3 regions of the Cellvibrio fibrivorans genome follow, and region 1 is predicted to be linked to each of the others. Evidence: predicted binding sites of a transcription regulator. Region 1 holds the regulator's gene; each other region holds the start of a gene.
The links. Region 1 encodes FliA, which starts transcription of late flagellar genes. Its sites were predicted from a motif close to TAAAGTTATNNNNNNNNCGGCCGATANCC; they were not measured.

Region 1 (4,917 bases):
GTGCGGGAGAGGTCGCTGGTGCAACAACTGGTTTAGGCGGCTCTACTTTTTTGGCTGCAACCGGAGCAGGTTTTGCTACTGCAGGTGCAGGTTTTACTTCAGGTGCTTTTACGTTAGATGCGGGTACTGATGATGCAGGTGTAGCTGCTGTAACACCAGGCCCCTTACCTTTGCCATGAAGTTGATCCAGTAGCGCATCAAATTCATCATCACTAATTAAATCACTGCCACCGCTAGCTGCAGTTGGGGCTGGTGCAGATACCGCAGGCGCTACAGGTGCAGCAGCAGGCCCTTTACCCTTACCGTGCAATTGATCGAGTAATGCTTCGAATTCGTCTTCGGTAATCTCATTACTGGTGGCGGCAGTAGCAGGTGTGACAACAGCTGCCGCGGGAGGCGCGATGCCGGGAGCACTCCCTTTGCCGTGCAATTGATCAAGTAGTGCATCAAATTCATCTTCAGTAATTTCATCGTTGCCCGATGTACTGACGGGTGCAGCAGCAACAGATGTAGAAGCAGCCGATGCCGGTTGACCCGCAATTGCATCAAGTAATTGTTCAAACTCTGCATCGGTAATATCACCAGTGGGAGTTTCTGCAACCACAGTTTCACTGGCAGCCGCAATGTTTGCGTTTGCAGCTTCAGCGGCCTCATCCAAATCCGCGCATGAAACCAAACGTTCCAATGCTGCAATTAATGAGTGATCTACTGGGGGCAAGGCTTCGCGTTGGGAAACCAATTCAAACTGTTGGTTCACTAAGTCCAAAGCTTCTAGCACTACGTCCATTAATTCAGAAGTAACGGCGCGTTTTCCATTGCGTAAAATATCAAACAAGTTTTCCGTCAAATGACAACATTCAACCATTGGGGTCAACGCTAAAAAGCCGGCACCACCTTTTACGGTATGAAAACCGCGAAAGATTGCATTTAGCAAGTCTTTATCTTCAGGGCGCTGCTCCAAGTCAACCAATTGCTGGCTGAGGCGCTCAAGGATTTCTCCCGCCTCTACCAGAAAATCCTGGAGAATATCCTCGTCATCACCAAAACTCATTCAACGTTCCTCGCGTGACCCGCAGACCTAAAAACCAAGGCTAGACAATAAATCATCGACATCGTCTTGCCCGGACATTACATCTGCACGCTCTTTATTAATTTGTGGGCCTTCGGCTTCGACCTTGCGCTTATTCATAATTTCTTTGTCATGTTCGAGTGTCTCGCTGTCATTCGAAAGACCAGCAATTTCTTCCACTTGACCCGCAATACGCACCAGACTGACTAGATCTTTTTCAACATCGTTAATTAAACCGATCACGCGTTTTAACACTTGCCCAGTTAAATCCTGAAAGCCCTGCTCCAGTACAATGTCTTGTAGATTTTTACTTAATTGTTCGGTGCCAGTTACCATCTGCTTGAGAAAATCATCCATGCGGTCATAGAGCTGGCGAAATTCATCAGGGCCCATTTCACGGCGCTTAAGCCGCGCCCATTCTGCACGTAAGCTGCTGGCCTCTTGCCCAAGGTTCATCGCAATAGGTGCTGCCTCATCGACCATATCCATGGTTTTTTCAGCTGCTTTTTGTGTGAGATCAATAACGTAATTCAAACGATTGGATGCATCATGAATATCTGAGTTGGCAATTTTGGGCGGCTCTTTGGTTAAGTCCGCGTCCACATTAAAATTGACAATAGCATTGTGCAGACCGCGCGTTAAACGCCCCACCGACTGAAATATATGTCGGTCGCGCGCTTGGGTGATGGTGTGAATCAGCACCGATGCCTCTTCGAATTGATTGCTTTGCAATTTCTCCGTGAGCAACTTGGCGCACTCTTTCAATTCGACAACAAATTCTTCGTTGAAAGATGTTTGGGGTTCAGATGCCATGACAACGCCTTATTTATTATTTGATCGAGCCAAACTAACCTACGCGATCAAAAATTTTCTCGATTTTTTCCTTGAGTGCTTGTGCGGTAAATGGTTTGACAACATAACCATTAACACCCGCTTGCGCTGCCTCAATAATCTGGTCGCGCTTGGCCTCAGCCGTTACCATTAACACCGGTAAGGTGCGCAACTTTTCATCTGCCCGAACGGCTTTCAGCAAATCGATACCCGTCATACCTGGCATATTCCAATCCGTGACTAGAAATTGAAAGTCACCACTTTTCAGCATCGGCAATGCTGTAACCCCATCATCCGCTTCATGGGTATTGGAAAAACCCAAGTCCCGCAGCAAGTTTTTAATAATCCGTCGCATTGTTGAAAAGTCGTCAACAATTAAGATTTTCATATTCTTATCCAACGCAACCTCCACTCACCCTGACGGGATTTTCATTTAATCATAGTCTAGTAGGAGTTGAAGCTTCGGCCAGTTCCGGCGCATCAATCTTCAACTTTTAATTCGAATCATAGCCCAATTCGCTGAAAACACAGAGTTTTTGATATTTACACTGCAACTTGAACGATGCTTTTTGCTAGATTCGTTTGTTATTTAAACAGTCATCAGCCCGATTGCCAATCTGCCAATTTGTGGCGCAGCCGCGCTGCCGCCTGACTGTGGATCTGGCTCACGCGGGATTCACTGACTCCGAGCACCATACCAATTTCTTTCAGATTTAGTTCTTGATCATAGTAGAGCGCCAACACCATCCGTTCACGTTCGGGCAAGAGGGCTATAGCCTTCACCAGTGCTTTTTTTAAGCCATCGCGCTGGATACCATCGAGCGGGCTGACAAACGCGCTGCTGTGCTCAGATGCATCTATATTGCTGTCTTCCTCGCCAAAAGTTTCTTCATAGCTGAATAGGCGACTGCCGTTGGAATCTTGCAGCATTTCAAAATATTCATTGAGCCCCACACCTAACTCGGCAGCGACTTCACTGTCAGTGGCATCGCGGCCGGTGCGCGCTTCTACTGCAGCAACGGCCTGGGAAACACGGCGTGCATTGCGGTGCACTGAGCGCGGAACCCAATCGCCGCGGCGCATTTCGTCAACAATTGCACCGCGAATTCGGATACCCGCATAAGTTTCAAAACTTGCACCGCGGGAGGCATCGTATTTTTGGGAGGCTTCGATAAGGCCGATCATGCCAGCCTGGATAAGATCGTCCACCTGCACGCTGGCCGGCATACGCATCATCATGTGATAGGCAATACGCTTTACCAAAGGCGCGTAGTCTTCAATATTGATCTGTACATCAAGTAAGGTTTTTTTATCGTACATGGCTAAACCATTGACTACGGCCATTGAGCACCTTCTTATCAGCAACAACCCTGCGTTTTACCAACGATCTGGCGGCACAACGTATTACATACCTATTTTTTTCTGCATCACACACTAGGCTAACGCGCATTCGCAGCCTGCAATAAACGTTCTACAAAAAATTCCAGGCGCCCTGTAGGCGAGTTGGGTAGCGGCCATTTATCTACGACTTGTGCAAGTGCACGTATAGCGACAGACGCTTTGGAAGTGGGCGCAAATTCCAGCAGGGATTTTTGTTTTTGTACCGCTTTGCGCACGTTTTCGTCGAAGGGAACCTGGCCGACAAACTGCAAAGTCACATCCAGAAAGCGTTCGCATACGGTATTGAGCTTGTTAAACATATTGATGCCTTCCTGCGGTGTACGCGTCATATTCGCCACCACCCGGAAACGCTGCATGCCGTATTCTTTGTTGAGTAATTTGATCAATGCGTAGGAGTCGGTAATAGATGAAGGTTCGTCGCAGACAACGATAATCACTTCATTGGCAGCACGCACAAAACTCACGACCGTATCGGAAATACCGGCTGCCGTATCGATAACCAGGATATCGACTTGATCCGAAAGATCATTGAAGGCATTGATCAGTCCTGCGTGCTCAGCAGCACTTAGTTCTGCCATGCGCTGTACACCGGATGACGCAGGAACAATCTTCATACCTGCAGGACCACTTACCAGTACGTCCGCCAAACTATGGGTGCCGGCAAGTACATCTGCCAGCGTATGGGTCGCCCTGATACCCAACAGCACATCGACATTGGCTAAGCCCAAGTCAGCATCCAACAACACCACACGCCGACGCAATTCTGCCAGCGCAATGCTGAGGTTAACGGAAATATTGCTCTTCCCTACTCCGCCCTTGCCGCCGGACACAGCGATCACTTGTACTGGTCGCATTTGGCTCATCTACGCATAACTCCAAACCTATTTCTTCGAGTTGTACACCTGATTGCCAGATAGGCATTGGGGTACACAAATGGTGATCTGAGTATAGATAGGGATTGGAACTTCATCCGACTAATTTCAGTTTCACCGACAAATTCCTGTGGTTATAACTGTTGTTTAACCTTCACCGTTTACGAGACAGCCGTTGTTGGATTGGATTTAAGCAATGCAACCGCTTTCGACACCAATTGATGCGCACGCGCCACATCCAAATTTTTGGGAATGTCTTGCCCGTCGGTGGTGTAGGCAATCGACAGGCGATTTTGCATGGCAACTCCCAAGGCTTCACCAATGCTTGCGGTCTCGTCCAATTTGGTAAGGATGCAACCTTGCAAACGCGCAGCGCCATATGCATGGATCGATGCTTTTAACATCTGTACCTGGCTGTTGCATGACATAACAAGATAGGTTTTTACCACTTGCTGCTCAGCCAATGCTTTCAATTGTGCTTTCAGATGCGGGTCGCCGTGGCGGAAACCAGCGGTATCAATTAACACCAAAGAACAATGACGCAGGCTGCGCAGGACTGAATCCAGAGGATTGGCTTCGTCCACCACGCGCACTGGTACACGCAAAATACGCGCGAGTGAACGCAACTGGTCATGAGCGGCGATGCGGTAGGTATCGGTAGTAATAAGCGCGACCTTATCGGCACCATGCTGTAATACATAGCGCGCCGCCAATTTACCAATGGTAGTGGTTTTGCCTACACCG
Region 2 (4,917 bases), 130 kb from region 1:
AGATCACGTTGTGTTGATTGAATATATTCATTCATTTGCGCAACAGCAGCCTGAATTTTCTCCTGGATCGCCTTGGAATTGACGGCTTCTGGTGGTTGAGACATTGCCGCATCAGCGGCAAGCGGCAAATCGTTGCCGGTTTTTTGACCTTTTGCACTGCCCGCCTGTGGCGAAACCGGCACAGGCATAACCGGTACCGGGGTCGCAGCGACTTTAGTGAATTCATTCATACATTAGTCCTCACCAGGGTTACCCCCAGACGCTTGGATTAACAAGCGTTTGGGGGAACTAGTCAACTTATCTCAACAGAGACAGTACTTGTTGTGGACGAGCGTTGGATTGAGCCAACATTGCCGATGCCGCTTGTTGCAATACTTGTGAACGGCTCAGGCTTGCAGTTTCTGCCGCGAAGTCAGCATCAGTAATACGTGACCGCGCAGTCGCTGTTTTCTCTGAGATATTCGCCAGGTTAGATACGGTAAAGTCCAAACGGTTGTTGACCGCACCGAGGTTTGAACGTGTATCGTTGATGGTAGTCAACGCGTTATCAATTACCTTGATGGCTTTCTGTGCATTTGCTTGGGTATCAATACTGATTGATGCAATCGCAGAACCGAACGCGCCACCAGCAGTATTGTTTGCTTCAAGAATACCTATTTCACCCGCGCTGGCATTAACACCCAACTCAAAGCTAATAGGGTTACCGCTTGAACTGGTCAACTTGATACCGGCTTCAACGATCGTAGCTGCGGCAGTACCGCCCATCGCTGTAGCAGCGGTAGTTACTGTACCCAGTGTACCGGCCATAAATTCAACCAAATCCACACCGGCAAAACCGTCCGCAGTACCATTGAACACTGAAGCAGTTCCCGCATTGAAAGCGATAGCACCTTGATCACTCTTCAGGATTATGGTGTTGCCGTTAAGATTGGCAGTTACGCCGGTATTATTGGCATTGTCGTTCAGCTCAGTAACCAACTCCGCCAGAGACGAAACAGCAGTCAAATCAATTTCAACACCATTAATGCTCAGCGTGTTGTTGGTACCGGCGAAAGTAGTGTTGGTAATTGACACACCATTGAAGTCCAGTGTCGCAGAGGCAAATGCATTAGCCGTTACGCCGGTTTCAGTGGTTGACTTATTAATCGCATTAATTTTGCCGATCAAACTATCAGTATCTTTATTGGAAATAGTTACACCGTTAACTTTTACATCACCTACACCCCATGCCAAATCAGCACCAAGGGTACCAGCAGCAATACCAGCGCCTTCGATCACACCACCTTTGGTGGATTCACGGAAGCCGAGGTTGCTCAGGTCTTCCAAAGTACCAGTGCTGCCGCGAGTAATAGTAATTGGTTTGTCGGTATCCGAAGTTAACACCACACGGCCACGTTGTGACAATCCATCACCCACACCGGTTTCCATACCCAACGCATCGCCCAAATCCAAACCGCCTGCGGCCGCAACAGTGATTGTGCTACCAGTATTGTTGCTCAGTACCAGGCGTCCATCGTCACCCACTGATGCATTCACCGCACCGCCAGTAACGCGATTGATGGCTTCGGTAAGCTCAGCCATAGAGGTGGTATTTTCGCGCAATTGATAAGTCTGGGTACCGCCATTTACTTCGGTAACCGTAATATTCAAACCTTCGCCAGCATCGTTATCGATGATGCCGTTACCATTTGATGAAGCTTGTAGTTCAGTTAAGGCAGAGGCTGTCACACCGGTAATACGCTCATTAATATTGGCAACCAAGTCAGACAAGGTATTGGCATCACCTGATGCGCCAGTATCGAATGTACCAATTGATTGACCGTTAATTAAAACATCGCCGTCTTCGATATCTGCACCGAGTGAAGCGGCAAATACTGTGGCAGCCAGATTGATTTCATCGCCCAACAAGTCCACTGCAGTAGAACCCATACCCAGGGTTTTGGCATCCATCGCTTGTACCTTAAAGCTGATGGTTTGGTTGGCGTCGGAGCCTACTTGCAGGTCAACCTTACCTAAGGAACCATCCAACAGGTTTTGACCGTTGAATGAAGTGGTTTTAGCGATACGGTCCAATTCTGATACGAGTTGTTGAACCTCGGCATTCAGTGTTTGGCGGTCGCCAGCGGTGTAGATACCGTTCGCTGACTGCACGGACAGTTCACGCATACGTTGCAGGATGTTGGTTGATTCGGACAGCGCACCTTCCGCTGTTTGAATCATAGACACACCGTCGTTGGCATTACGGATTGCTTGGTCAAGACCGCGCACCTGAGAAGTCATGCGGTTTGAAATCGCAAGACCTGCTGCGTCGTCTTTTGCAGAGTTAATGCGCGCACCGGATGACAAACGCTCAGTTGCGCGATCAAGCGCATTGCCTGAACTCATCAACTGACGCTGAGCATTCAGAGAGGCGACGTTTGTGTTAATTACTAAAGCCATGATGAATCTCCTGGATTAATGTCTGTTCGCAGTCTGGCTGCTATAACAAGTCGGTTGATGAAGTCTGAGGACAACGGACTAATCAGCACTTCTAAACAGGTTATCGACACATACGGGAGTAGCTTTAGAATTTTTTTATGGCAGGAACCAACTATTTACACTGAGAATTACTAAATTTTATTGCAAAGGGTTATAAAGAAAAAAGAATCGTCAATTTATCGACCATAAGCATCTATCGCTCTTGCTGCACGAGAATTTTGACGCAATTCCGACGCGGTATTTTCACGATTAGCCTCAGCTAATGAAGCGAGCGCTTTATTTATTGCTTGAATTTCCTGAATCAAGCTTGCCGCTTTGGCTTCGAGGTCAGCTTGGGCAAGGGATTGCAGGTACTCTTGATCGTTAAGGGATAACAACCCTTGCTGGCGTTGTTGAACCAGAGTTTCAAAGGACTCCCAGTCACCCGCTTGGGCAAGGGATAAAAGTGCTTGGGATTGGCTGAGCGCACGGGTCAGGGGGTCTAGCAGGGAATCGATATCCATAAGCCGCTCTTCATAAAGGGACAACAGCAGACTAACTCTATAGAACAAGATTAGCAAAAAATAATTGGCCTGCGCACAAATTAACACTTACAGGCTATTACAACAGGCCAAATATTTATTCTCAGCTAACGCGTTTACCACTATAGGCATCTACTACTATAAATAGGTGAAGAGGGACAACTGACTTACTTTTGCAAAACTTTGATGAGATGCATTTAAAATTAGTGTCTGCATGGACAGTTGAATACTAGCCTCGCTCACATCCACACTTTCAAGACTGGCCAATACAGTTTTACTCGATAATGTAATATCCAGATTCAAGTCTTTTGCGCTTTCAAGCGTATTTAACCTTGCCCCGACCTCCCCTTGCACGGCAACCAAATTAGTCACTGTATTTTCAAGATTTGTCAGGGTTTTAGCGATCAGCTTTGCGAGCTCAGCCTTACTTACTGAAGTGTCTTGTACATTTCTCATGGCATCACTAAAGCGCGATAAGGTAGTCAATAAACCTTGTTTATCGGTAGATTCAACAAAAAAACTATCTCCAGGCTCCACCAACAGGCCACGTGTCGATGATGTGCCGATGCCTTGCGTATTTAAGCCCGTTACATCATCTAAAAAAGTGTTACCCCCTTTTATAGTGACCTTCGCATTAGACCCGGAAATAATACCCTGATCAGTCACCGTTAAACCCAAACGCATCAATTGCGCGGCATTGGCAGGATCATTAAATGCATTAGCCAGATCCGTTGCATTGGTAATGTTTTGATTAAACGTAATAAATTCAGTTTTCCCATTCACCTCCAACTGAAATGTTAAGGGAGTAACACTAAAATCGTGCGCAGCGGTAAACGCAAACGGTAAATTGACCGAACTGGTTCCACTCCCCTGTGTTGCAAAACCCAATGCAGTATCCGTATCTGCACTACCGTTACTGATTGTGATATTCAAGCCTGTCGGAGAATGAAACCCCGTAGCATCAACAGTAATACCTAAATTAGCTAATTTATCGGCATTACTATTCGGGGCGCCCACAGCACTGTTAAATGCTGCAGCCAAATCTGTCGCGTTAGTGACGTTTTGATCCAACAGCAAGGTTTCCGTTTTGCCTCCCACAGAAATGGAAATAGTGGTGGGAGTTAAAGAGAAGTCGAAAGCACCTATTGCACCAAAATCCAGATCTGCTGCAATTGCAGCCTCCCCAGGATAAGGATTACCCAATACTTGAAAACGCGCACCCGCCACCTCTATATCCACCCCGGCAATATAAGGTTGATCAACTAATAACTGTTTACCATTCGATTTTTGTGTAACGGTATAATTGATAGCAGCAGCTGTTTTGGTAAATGACACCACCAAATCATCAGGATACAAAGCATCAAATTCTGCCTGATCAAAGACCTGCCCAACGGTAATAATCGCTGGAGGATTGGATTTATTGGAGGCACTGGCTGAAGTATTAAATGTATTATGGCCGCTGGGGATATCAACAAATGCTTTTTTACCTGAATCACTCACAGCGACACTCACGGATGCAGACGCCTGCAAGCGTAATTGCCCCTCATCACCCAAATAATGAAAATTGCCTCCGCCATCGCCCACAAAAGGTTGGGTACCACTTTGATAACCGGCAAAAATATATTGACCGGAAGCATTGCGCGTATTTTGTAAATTCATCAACTCACTGAGGCGTGTATCCACTTCTGCCGCCAGTGCATCGTAGTTAGATGAAGTCATCACTGCAGTGTTACCGGCAGATACGGCCATCTCGCGCATACGATGCACGAGGTCCACAATACTTTGGAGATTGGTCTCTTCCAGATTCAAACTGTTTTCTGCCACATCAATGTTTTTTTTGTACTGTTCCGTACGCGCCAATTCCATATTCAATTGTAAAATGGTAGCTGCTGCAACAGGATCATCTGCAGGCGACAAC
Region 3 (4,917 bases), 150 kb from region 1:
CTAACAAGGAACATTCCCTACACAAGGAGGCCTTTGCTCGTGTGCAGGAGGAGTTTCGCAAAATTGCTTGTGGGCTCGATGCGCAAACCTTGGAGCCTGAGCCTTCTGAGGGCGGAGCCCAATACGTGAGCGTTACTCCCGCGCCTTGGCCGTGAGTTTACCCATATGAGATTTTTGTGCCTTGCGTATGGCGATGAAGACGGATGGAATTCGTTGAACGACAATGAAAAGCAGGAAGCGCTCGCCTACGACGACATAATTCGGGCGCGCGGAAATCTTGTAGCGCCGGTAACAACTGCAGTTACATCGGTACGCAATTGGAATTACAATCTTGAAATTACCGAAGAGGAATACGCCGTGCGCAAGCTCCCGCTTGCCGGGTTTTCGGTAATTGAAGCAAGCTGTGTGGAAGATGTGATCGAACTCGTTTCAAATACTCCTTGTGCCCGCGCACGAGGAGTTATTGATATTCGTCCACTTCAGGATATTGACAATAATACAGCATCATAATTTTTGGTCATGGGTTTTGCTTAATCCAATTTACAAAAAATACCTATAGTTATCGTGAAAATAAAGTATGAGTAACGGCATGATTATTATTCTTAACGGTCCTCTTGGTATAGGTAAGTCAACACTTGCGGAAGCGCTCATGGAGCAAATAGAGGGATGTGTGATGCTGGATGGCGATTATGTTATCGCCATGAACCCGCCACCGCCCGATGAAGTTGAATATCTGAATACGATGTTGTCGCTACTAATCGAACACCATCAGGGCAATGGCTATAAACATTTTGTTATCAATCATATCTGGCGCTCGCCGGAGGAGCTTCATGATTTGCAACAGAAACTGAGGGTCATCGCTCCCCACAGTAAACTGTGTTGCTTTCTACTTACTTTGTCTCTGAAGGAAAATCTTCGTCGTATTCAGGTTAGGCAAGGCGCACGCGCGCTTAATGAATCGGAATTCGAGATGACGACTGTTATGGAAGAGCGATCTCTTTTGCAAGCGGGTGCCAATGGGTGTCTTGGAGAATTATTTGATGTATCTGCGGAGCCTGAGGAATTAGTTGTTTCACTTTTGTCGCGCCTGAATTTAACTTCGATCACACTGGATAAAAGTTAATACAAAAAATCTTCTATCTGGATGAGCTGTTTAATAAGCTTGCACAGGAGAAGGCGATGAAGGAAGTTTTTCGGCGATGAGGTATTTTTTTACAGCCATAATAAAGTGGCGTCCCCACCAGGAATTGAACCTGGATCGCCCGCTTAGGAGGCAGGTGCTCTATCCGTTTAAGCTATGAGGACTGAATGGGTTAACGCGAAAGAACCGGCGTAGGGGGTTACCGGATGCGCTAAGCGGCGGGCATTGTAAGAAGTTTTGCTACAGAATCCAAGGTGGCTTTTCATTAAATACAAAAAGGGCACAACCCCGTGGTTGTGCCCTTTTTGTTATGCGGTTATCACGCCTTGGCTACTGTGTAGGAGGATGTGTGCTGGGTTTTAGCACCCTGTGCATTGTACAGTGCTGGTGCTGCAACTTTGCCGCGTAGCAAGCCAAGCAGATGACTTAGTGTTTGTTGTGACCGAGCGATCATTTTGCCGTTGATATCGTTCATTTTTTGGCAATCTTCAAACTCACTCACCAGTATTTTCCATTCATCGCACAGCGGTAGGGTAGCTGCATTGCGCTGCAAAAATAAATCCCAACCATTTGCATTAGCCGGTAAGCCGAGTGTGTTTAGTATTTGTTGACGTTGCTTGGCACTGTTATTTAGCTGCTCGACCAGTATGGCCTTTTGCTCAATAATTTGTGGGAGTTCATCTTGTTTGCGCTGTTCAAGCAAGATGCGCTCTTGCGCTAACAAGTGTTTGAGTTGGGAAATAGCAGCAGAATCCTGCGTAATCATCTGGCGCAGTAAAGTGATATCGAGAGACATAGCAACCTCTTCATGTGGGAAAAGCAACTTACATAAACAACGTAACGCGGACTGGGGCAAAATAAAAAGCGCCGGGGGAGAGCTTTTATAAGGCCTCAGTCGATCCGATCCGGAGTATTAACTCAGCAGATTTTCTTGATTAAGCATGTTTTCAGCGATTCGCTCAGCGTTGATTTCAAAGCGTCCCTCTGCAATGGCGCGTCTGATTTCGGCGACTTTATCCATATCAACATCTGGTGCATTATTGATTTTGGCCTGCAAGCGACCCAAAGTTTGCGCTTCTTGGCTCAGCACCACCTGATCGCCAACGCCCTTGTTTGAGGGGGCAATATCGGCAGGGACAGGTGCTTTTGCCTCAGCCGTGTTCGGTGTTGCGGGCTTGCTGCGGGTACCTTTGGTGCCCACAGAGTCCAGTGAGTTGTTGGTGTTAAAGTTCATTTTGTTCCCCTGTTTGCCAATGGCGATTAACCCCATCAGCGATTAACTGTAAAAATGCCGCGGTTGCTATGTCGTGACAAAGGATCCTCTTTAATTTAGCCCAACGCTGTGTATTTAAAGAGTCCCTAGCAGGCTATCGGCCAGCTGTTGCTTAACTTTAGCAATAAATTAAAAAAACTTTCACAATTCAGAGGGTTTGGACTACCCCTTGCCGAACAACTATTCCGCTGATGATCCGCTCAGATGAGTTATTGCGCACCCTGATTGTTTGACCTATGCGGCCATCGGTCATTGCGGTGCCTGCGCTACTGACCTTGATACTCCCCGCGAGCGCTTCCAAGATGATAATTTCACCGCGCTTAATCGCAGTGGGGGCATCGAGAGCGGCAGATTTAAAGGGTTCGCCCCGGCTAATATTCCGCTTGGCTTGTTTGCCAATAATGTCGCTCGTAGTGGCCAGAAAAGCCTGGCGAATATCACTGATATTCATCACTTGGGTGGTGATGTGCGCGCCGGTGATTAGCTCGCCGCGAGCTATATTGCCCTGCGCCACAGGCGTTGGGCGGTAAATATTGACCTGTGCCGGGACGTGTACTGACCATTTCTTGCCGCTTTCGCACGTGGCTTTAACGCTAATGTTTCCCCCGTAACCTGTCGTGTCCTGAGTGGTGAATATGGGTGGTGATGCGCAGGTTTCCAGGCGCAGGCGGTTGTCCAGATTGCTTACGCTGATGTCGATACGTTCATGCTCAATCGTTGAATATGCTTTCGTCAAAAAACTGGCTATGTCCTGTTTCAATTGCAGTGGTGGATAAACTGGTGCGGCACCAATTGGAGACGAGTAGGCGAACAATAGAGCTGATGCTGCAGTTACGCCCGGGCTATGGCGCAAAATATTCCGCAAGAAAGTTCTATAAAAACTAGGAAGTTCCATATTTTGTCCTATCCTCAAGGGTAAGAACTGAGTGCCAGTCTGGATCATTAACGACTAAAGCCTGACACTTTTTTGCCGCTAAGCTGCTTTACTAAGCATCAAAGCAAATACTGTGCCGTATAGCTGTGGCCAATTTGCAGATGACCTGAGCCGGAAATTTGAGAATAAACGAGGTAATTGCATGGCTGGTGTAATGGATAGTGTCAATCAGCGTACACAGCTGGTTGGGCAAAACCGTCTGGAGCTCCTGTTGTTTCGGCTTGGCGGTCAGCAGTTGTACGGCATTAACGTTTTCAAAGTGAAAGAGGTGCTGCAGTGCCCACAACTTAATGCGATCCCCGGTCGCAGCTCGGTTGTGCGTGGTGTTGCCCATATCCGCGGTGGCACCATACCAATAATGGATATGAATCTTGCGATCGGCCGTCGCGAGTTGCCGGATATCGAAAGCTGTTTTGTGATCATCACTGAATACAATCGCACTGCACAGGGCTTTTTGGTGCGTTCAGTCGAGCGCATCGTCAATATGAATTGGGGTGATATCCATCCGCCACCCAAAGGCGCGGGCCGCGAGCATTACCTCACTGCGGTGACCCAGGTAGATGGACAGTTGGTAGAGATTATTGATGTAGAGAAAATTCTTGCCGAAGTATCACCTGCGCGTGAAGAAGTCAGTGCGGGTGTAATTGAAGATGGCATAGCTGACCGCGTCGTACAAAAACATGTGTTGATCATTGATGACTCGACTATTGCGCGCAAACAAATCCAGCGGGTAGTTGAGGGCATGGGAATTAAAACCACCGTCAAAAAAGATGGAGCGGAAGGTTTCCAATATTTGACAGACTTGATCAAAGAAGGAAAAGATCCTTACGCAGAACTCATCATGATTATCTGCGATATCGAAATGCCGGAAATGGATGGTTACACTTTTACTGCTGAGGTGCGCAACCATCCGGAACTGAAAAAGCTGCATATCATCCTACACACATCACTCAGTGGCGTATTTAACGAAGCCATGGTGCGGAAGGTGGGTGCAGATGATTTTCTGGCGAAGTTCCATCCGGATGAGCTGGCAAAGCGCGTGAACGATCGCGTTCTGGCGATTACCGGTGAAAGTTTGTTGCCACCGGAGCAAGCCTGACTTTGTATTGCCGTTGCGAATTGACGCGCGGCAATTGTTTTACATTGGAAGCCTATGATTAATAAAGAGTCACCTTTTGCCAAGCCGGCAGGTCGGGACAATATTGACCAAGCCGAGTTTGATCAATTCCGTCAATTCCTCGAAGACGCCTGCGGTATTTCGCTAGGCGATAACAAACAATATTTAGTAACCAACCGTATTCGCCGCATTCTGGAAGAAAATAATATCGCCTCGTTTGGTGAATTGGTGCGCGTATTAAAATTGGGGATCAACCGCAAATTGAAAGACCAGGTGGTTGATTCCATGACCACTAACGAAACTTTTTGGTTTCGCGACAACTATCCCTACGACCATCTTAAAAATACCTTATTGCCGCAATTAATGGCGGGCAATAACCGCATGTATGGTCCGGTGCGCATTTGGTCTGCCGCCTGTTCATCGGGGCAGGAGCCTTATTCCATCAGCATGAT

Region 2: the regulator FliA is predicted to act here: its motif matches at 2,538-2,566, upstream of J2X05_RS06990 (flagellin N-terminal helical domain-containing protein).
Region 3: the regulator FliA is predicted to act here: its motif matches at 2,507-2,535, upstream of flgM (flagellar biosynthesis anti-sigma factor FlgM).

Annotation. Positions count from the first base shown of each region.
Region 1 is NZ_JAVDVX010000002.1:611,121-616,037, reverse strand. It holds gene J2X05_RS07510 (chemotaxis protein CheA) at 1-1,051, opposite strand, end outside; gene J2X05_RS07505 (protein phosphatase CheZ) at 1,079-1,882, opposite strand; gene cheY (chemotaxis response regulator CheY) at 1,917-2,300, opposite strand; gene J2X05_RS07495 (RNA polymerase sigma factor FliA) at 2,501-3,244, opposite strand; gene J2X05_RS07490 (MinD/ParA family protein) at 3,340-4,164, opposite strand; gene flhF (flagellar biosynthesis GTPase FlhF) at 4,335-4,917, opposite strand, start outside.
Region 2 is NZ_JAVDVX010000002.1:483,836-488,752, reverse strand. It holds gene J2X05_RS06995 (flagellar protein FlaG) at 1-230, opposite strand, end outside; gene J2X05_RS06990 (flagellin N-terminal helical domain-containing protein) at 298-2,439, opposite strand; gene J2X05_RS06985 (flagellar protein FliT) at 2,655-2,981, opposite strand; gene flgL (flagellar hook-associated protein FlgL) at 3,138-4,917, opposite strand, start outside.
Region 3 is NZ_JAVDVX010000002.1:465,935-470,851, forward strand. It holds gene J2X05_RS06885 (hypothetical protein) at 1-155, shown strand, start outside; gene J2X05_RS06890 (YciI family protein) at 166-510, shown strand; gene J2X05_RS06895 (Gar/GrdA family gentamicin resistance ATP-binding protein) at 578-1,123, shown strand; tRNA gene J2X05_RS06900 (tRNA-Arg) at 1,230-1,305, opposite strand; gene J2X05_RS06905 (flagellar protein FlgN) at 1,461-1,937, opposite strand; gene flgM (flagellar biosynthesis anti-sigma factor FlgM) at 2,055-2,375, opposite strand; gene flgA (flagellar basal body P-ring formation chaperone FlgA) at 2,563-3,309, opposite strand; gene J2X05_RS06920 (chemotaxis protein CheV) at 3,491-4,447, shown strand; gene J2X05_RS06925 (CheR family methyltransferase) at 4,502-4,917, shown strand, end outside.